3 regions of the Gottschalkia purinilytica genome follow, and region 3 is predicted to be linked to each of the others. Evidence: riboswitches for the same ligand, from Rfam matches in the RefSeq annotation. Region 3 holds a riboswitch; each other region holds the start of a gene.

Region 1 (2,278 bases), on a different contig from region 3:
CTAGTAATGATAGATATTATAAATGGGCAATTGGAGATTCTTTATTCATGATTCAAGATAAAAGATTTGAAGACGAGTATATAGAAATCGTTAAAAATAAAAAACATGGAAGTGCAAGACAAATGGTTGTAATTGGCATAGGCAGAATAAAAAGTGAAAAAGCTATACCTATACTAATAGATCTATTAGATGATGAAGAAGTAAATGGACATGTTATAATAGCTTTAGGATACTATAAAGATCCTAAACTAATTAAATATATTGAACCTTTTATAGATCATAAGGAAGCTTGGAAAAGAAATGAAGCAAAAAAAGCTTTGAAAAAGATGGGATACTTTAAACAACAGGAAGACGAAAGTAATTAATAATAAAAAATAGCACTAACTACAGAGGACTTTTTTATTATTAATCATAAGACTTGTCCTTGAAATAAACTCCGAATAATAATATAATTAAGTAACAAGTGAATACTGTTCTCGTTTTGGGTACCATGTAAGGGTTTAATAGGGAAAGTGGTGAGATGCCACTACAGCCCCCGCTACTGTATACGGAGACAAATCTTTAATAACCACTGGTGTACATTTTACACTGGGAAGGAAAGAGGAGGATGACACGTGAGTCAGGAGACCTGCCTAAAATGTGCGCTACACTTCGGAGGGAAGTAAATGGCTTAAGAGATGTAATATTTGTACAGTTATATTTAATCTAGTACATAAGTTAAAGGCAATTTTTTGAAACTACTAGGTTAAGATTATGAATATACTTATATAAATATAAACATAAAAAGACTCTTGCCGTTTGGCAAGAGTCTTTTCTGTTTTAAAGCATTTACTAGGAGGTGTTACTTTGGGAAAAAGAATAAACAAAATTTTATATAGTTTACTCGTATTAATCTTTATACCCAAATTTGCTTATGCTATGCATATAGCAGAAGGTTTTTTACCACCTGCATGGAGTTTATCATACTTCTTACTGTGTTTACCTTTTACATATCTAGGTATTAAAGATATTAGAAAAAAGGCTAACATAACTAAAGATATGAAACTTTTTATATCACTTGCAGGAGCATATTGTTTTATTCTTTCAGCATTAAAACTTCCCTCATTTACAGGTAGTAGCTCACATCCAACAGGTATAGGTTTTGGAGCTATAACACTAGGTCCTTTTGTAATGACAATCATAGGTCTTATCGTACTTTTATTTCAAGCTTTGTTTTTAGCACATGGTGGCTTGACTACATTAGGGGCAAATACATTTTCAATGGCAGTAGTAGGTCCTATTGTTTCATATTTGGTTTACAAGTGTTTTAAGAACAAGAAACTAGGAATATTCTTTGCTTCAGCACTTGGAAATCTTATAACTTACATGGTAACAGCTACGCAACTTGCTATTGCGATGCCTTCTAAAACAGGAGGTATATTAGGTGCATGGACTAAATTCATGTCAATATTTGCAGTAACTCAAATACCACTTGCAATAGCAGAAGGAATACTTACAGTCTTAATGTTTAATGTTATTGAAAAATATTCTAAGACTGAATTAGATGCTCTTAGGGGTGAGGTATTCTATGGAAAATAAGAGAACAAATATATTATTAATATTAGCTTTAGTTTTGGTAGTTGGAAGTTCACTTGTAATAGGTTCGAGAACAGGAGATTTAGAAGGTGCAGATGCTTTAGCAGAAGAACATATATTAGAATCAAACAAAGACTTTGAGCCTTGGTTTGAGCATATATGGGAACCACCTTCTGGAGAAATAGAAAGTGCATTATTTGCACTACAAGCTGCTATAGGTGGAATGGTGATAGGCTATTATATAGGTGTAAAGAAGAATGCTAAGAACGATAATAAATCTTTCGAAAGTCAATAAGCTATCAAAGGTACATCCTATAGAAAAGATTATATTATTTTTATTTCCAATTGTAATACTGGCATTTGTGAGGGATCTCACAATGCCAGTATTACTTAATATAGCTGTAATGATTGTTCTCAATATGATAATTGAAAGTCCAAAACATATATTAATAAAGTTTGTAAAAGGAATATTTATATTTTCTTTACTTACTTCCATAACTGTTGTATTTGACTATGGCATAAAGCACACAGTTATTTTAATATTAAAAAGCTTATCAGGAGTGTTATGTATATTTTCATTTGTGATAACGACTCCGATGGAAGATGTCTTTTACTTAACTTCAAATATAAAAGGGGTTAGAGAGATAAATGATATAGCTAAAAATATGATAAGATTTTTAATTTTAGTAGAAGACGAATATTT
Region 2 (2,278 bases), on a different contig from region 3:
GAGCATTTCCTATAGCAACTCTATATATTCAGTTTTTAGTTGTTCTTGAAGTTATAATATCACAATTTAGCAAATACATCCAGTATTTACTAAATTAGTATTAGCCATCTCCCACCTAGAGAGGATGGGAGAATTCCACACAGTCTGTTAAAATAAAAAGATTTGAAGGCTAGTATATGGGTATATTATCATTAAACGTAAGAAAATAAGCTATTTGTGCTAATTATAAGAATAGATCAAAAAATAACTCTAAGCTAGATATTCCATATTAATTTTATATATAATCATGTTATTAATTGTAGATTTATTTTAAATAATGTATCAAAGATAGAATTTGGGAGTTATAAAGTTATATTGAAAAAAGCTTTAACATTTTGCCCTCAATAGGATGTGTACAACTTATATTTAATGATATAAAATATGAAGTGCGAGATAATATTATAAAAAAATAATTTGCAAATTAACTATATAATACAAGAAAATTATAGAATCTTGTCATGTATTATATAGTTAATTTTTTGAGACTATTTTATGCAAATTCATTTTAAATTTAATGTTTATGGGCTCTTAAAAAATAAATAAATTATAATTCTATAGAAAAAGAATTACTAGTTGACGCTAGATATAGTATATGATAAACTAAGTACACAACATATAGTGTAAATATAGGTGGCTGCATTATAAATGCAACTTAAAAGGGAATCAGGTGCAAGTCCTGTACGGTCCCGCCGCTGTAATGGGGAGATGTTTTACTTTTACCACTGGTATTCCGGGAAGGTGTAAAACATTCATGAGCCAGAGTCAGAATACCTGCCTATATTTTATATACCTAAATCCTACGGAGAATAGGAAGGTATTGAATATTATAAGTTATATACTTGGATATATTCATCCTCCTGAGAATTTTAACAGGAGGTTTTATTTTGAACTTATACTAATATTACTAATCACAAAGCCTAAGGAGGATTTCTTTATAATGATTACAAAGATTAAAAAAAGAGATGGAAGGGAAGTACCCTTTAATATTGAAAAAATCGCAAATGCTATATTTAGGGCTTCAAATTCTGTAGGAGTAAAAGATTATGAAGCTGCTTTCAGGCTGGCTGAAAAGATGGTAGAATACACTGAAAAAGAGATTGCTGATACTATTCCATCAGTTGAACAAATACAAGACATTGTTGAGAAAGTCCTCATAGATAATGGATGGGCTGAAACTGCTAAGGCATATATATTATATAGAGCAGAAAGAACAAGGTTAAGAGAAATGAATACTAAGCTTATGAAGATATATGAAGATTTGACCTTCAAAGAAGCTGAGGATAATGATTTTAAACGTGAAAATGCAAATATAGATGGTAATACAGCTATGGGTACAATGCTCAAATATGGTTCAGAAGGAGCAAAACAGTTTTATAATATGTTTATTTTAAAACCTGAATATTCAAAGGCCCATAAAGATGGAGATATACATATACATGACCTTGATTTTCTCACTCTTACTACTACATGTTGCCAGATTGATATTGAAAAGTTATTTAAGAAAGGCTTCAGCACAGGTCATGGTCATTTAAGAGAACCAAATGATATTCAAAGTTATTCAGCTCTTGCATGTATAGCTATTCAATCAAATCAGAATGACCAACACGGAGGTCAGAGTATTCCAAACTTTGACTATGGTATAGCTCCTGGTGTTGCGAAAACTTATGCAAAATTTTATACTAAGAATCTTATTAATACTATAGAGTTACTAACAGAAAATACTGATACAGAGATGTTAGTAAAAAAAACTTTTAAAGATATTAAAGAGCTATATAATGTAGAGCCTAATTTAAAAATGGAGAAAGAATATGTAAAAATTGAAGAGAAACATTTATTAGAATACTTTGATAATGTAGAAGTTATAAGAAAAGCTCAGAAATTTGCAAGAGATAAAGCATATACTGAAACTGATAAAAGTACATATCAGGCAATGGAGGCCTTTATTCATAATTTAAATACGATGCATAGTAGAGCAGGTGCACAAGTACCATTTAGTTCTATTAATTACGGTACAGATACATCATTAGAAGGGAGAATGGTAGTTAGAAATCTTCTTTTAGCTACGGAAGCAGGTCTTGGAAATGGTGAAACTCCTATATTCCCTATACAAATATTTAAAGTGAAAGAAGGAGTGAACTATAATACAGGTGATACTAACTATGATTTATTTAAACTTGCATGCAAGGTTAGTGCTAAAAGACTGTTCCCTAACTTCTCTTTTATAGATGCTTCATTTAAC
Region 3 (2,278 bases):
AAGTTTTATTACATTACATATATTAAATATGCCAGACTAAAAATTAAGAGGGGGATAAAATTTGAAATTCATATTAGTAAGGCACGGGGAAACAGAAGCTAATGCAAACAAGATTTTTAGTGGTTGGACTGACTTCCCTTTAACGCCTAATGGAATAAAACAAGCTGAGAAGCTGGGAGAAGAATTAAAAAAATATGATATAGATGTAATATATTCTAGTCCATTACCAAGAGCATTAAAAACAGCAGAATATATATCAAAAGCTATAAAAAAAGAAATAATAACTACAGAATGTGTTAAAGAAATAAACTTTGGATTATTTGAGGGTAAAACAGGAGAACAAATTAAAAAAGAACATGAAAGCGATTGGAACTCTTGGAATGAAGACTATGTTAATTTTAGGCTTCCTGAAGGAGAAAATCTTGTAGATGTATTTAATAGAATCAAGGTTTTTATAGATAATCTTAAAGACGGAGAAAAAAACTGTGTTATAGTATCTCATTCTGCAGTTATACAAATTATAATTACATATTTGCTAGACTTAGAGCTAAACAAAATATGGCATTTTCAATGTAGAAATGGTTCTTATGTAGAAATTGATTATGAGAATGATTTTGGATTTATTAAAAAACTAATGCCTATTGACATTTAATGTCATATTCGTTGACAAAAACTTTCAGAAAAAATATAATGAACTTAACTTATAAAATTTAATAATTTTAAGGTATTTATATAAATAAAAGGGAAAGAGGTGAAAGTCCTCTACAGCCCCCGCTACTGTAAGCAGTGATGAAGTCTCTAATTACCACTGGGAAACTGGGAAGGTGAGATAGTAAAGTGATCTGCAAGTCAGGAGACCTGCCTTAAAATAGAGAGTATTACTTCGGAGGGAAGTATGTAAACTTTAGTGTAAAACTATAGAACACATAATCTTCTTATGTGTTTTTTTATTTTATGTACATTTCTTTAATTTTCTTTCCAAATAAAGTAATATTCCCTTATAATTGCATATGATACTAGTTTTATAAAAGGATAATTATAGTTGAGACATATAATATTTATATGTACTTTAAGTCAATCATAAATTTGGCTTAATTAATATTATATCTACGTTGTGTAATTATATATTTATATCTAATAGCTAGGTAACGGTATAGATATTCGAAAGATAAAAGTTAAAGAGGAGGAGTAATTATTGGCTAAGAGTATAATGTTTCAAGGTACTTCATCATGTGTAGGTAAGAGTATACTTACTACTGCACTATGTAGAATATTAAAAAATGAAGGAATAAAGGTGACTCCTTTTAAATCTCAAAATATGACTAGAAATGCTGTTAATATAGGTGGTAATAAAAGGATAGCTGGATCGCAAGTTGTCCAGGCAGAAGCTGCCAAGATAGAGCCTATGTCAGAGATGAATCCAATATTATTAATGCCTAATAGTGACGTAGGATGTGATGTAGTTATAAATGGAGAATTACATAGAGGTATGGTTGCATCAGAATATCAAGAAAAGAAAAAAGAATTTAAAAACTTAGTAAAAGAGTCTTACAATAAGTTAGACTCTATATTTGATGTAATAGTTATAGAAGGAGCTGGAAGTCCTGCTGAAATAAACTTAAGAGAAAATGATTTAGTAAATATGGGATTAGCTGAACTTGTAAATGCATCAGTTATCTTAATAGGGGATATAGACAGAGGAGGAGTATTTGCTTCTTTATATGGAACAGTAATGCTAATGAGTGAGGAAGAAAGAAAAAGAGTAAAAGGATTCATAGTAAATAAGTTTAGGGGAGATATCGAAATACTAAAGCCAGGATTAAAAATGATGGAAGATTTAATAGATAGACCATGTCTTGGTGTTATTCCATATACTAAGTTAAACATAGAAGAAGAAGATAGTCTCGTAGATGGCAAAAGATCAGAAAAGATAGAAGATGATGATTTAAGAGATAAAGAATATGATAGACTAGCAGATGTAGTTAAAAGTAATCTAAACTTAGAAGCTATAAAGAAAATAATGGGGATGTAGACTTAAATGAACGGAATTTCAATGTTGATAATAGCAGTTATATTAGATTTTATATTAGGTGATCCTCAAAATTTTCCTCATCCTATAAGATTTGTAGGTTTTATTATAAGAAAATATGAAAAGCTGATTAGAAGTTTAGGAATGAATTTAAAGCTAGGAGGCTTTATATTAACAGGATTAACTATAATAACAACTACAGCTATAATAACTTTAATACTTTGGATAGGAAAATCCATAAATCCTGTA

What was found. A riboswitch is a leader RNA that binds a small molecule or an ion and turns the genes downstream of it on or off. The one in region 3 is predicted to bind cobalamin.
Region 1: another riboswitch for cobalamin. It lies ahead of CLPU_RS14075 (energy-coupling factor ABC transporter permease); the one in region 3 lies ahead of CLPU_RS11470 (cobyric acid synthase).
Region 2: another riboswitch for cobalamin. It lies ahead of CLPU_RS05260 (anaerobic ribonucleoside triphosphate reductase); the one in region 3 lies ahead of CLPU_RS11470 (cobyric acid synthase).

What each region holds. Positions count from the first base shown of each region.
Region 1 is NZ_LGSS01000018.1:21,267-23,544, forward strand. It holds gene CLPU_RS14070 (HEAT repeat domain-containing protein) at 1-365, shown strand, start outside; cobalamin riboswitch at 467-650, shown strand; gene CLPU_RS14075 (energy-coupling factor ABC transporter permease) at 847-1,578, shown strand; gene CLPU_RS14080 (energy-coupling factor ABC transporter substrate-binding protein) at 1,568-1,870, shown strand; gene CLPU_RS14085 (energy-coupling factor transporter transmembrane component T family protein) at 1,833-2,278, shown strand, end outside.
Region 2 is NZ_LGSS01000004.1:84,876-87,153, reverse strand. It holds cobalamin riboswitch at 651-832, shown strand; gene CLPU_RS05260 (anaerobic ribonucleoside triphosphate reductase) at 977-2,278, shown strand, end outside.
Region 3 is NZ_LGSS01000011.1:64,070-66,347, forward strand. It holds gene CLPU_RS11465 (histidine phosphatase family protein) at 62-652, shown strand; cobalamin riboswitch at 706-880, shown strand; gene CLPU_RS11470 (cobyric acid synthase) at 1,196-2,032, shown strand; gene cbiB (adenosylcobinamide-phosphate synthase CbiB) at 2,039-2,278, shown strand, end outside.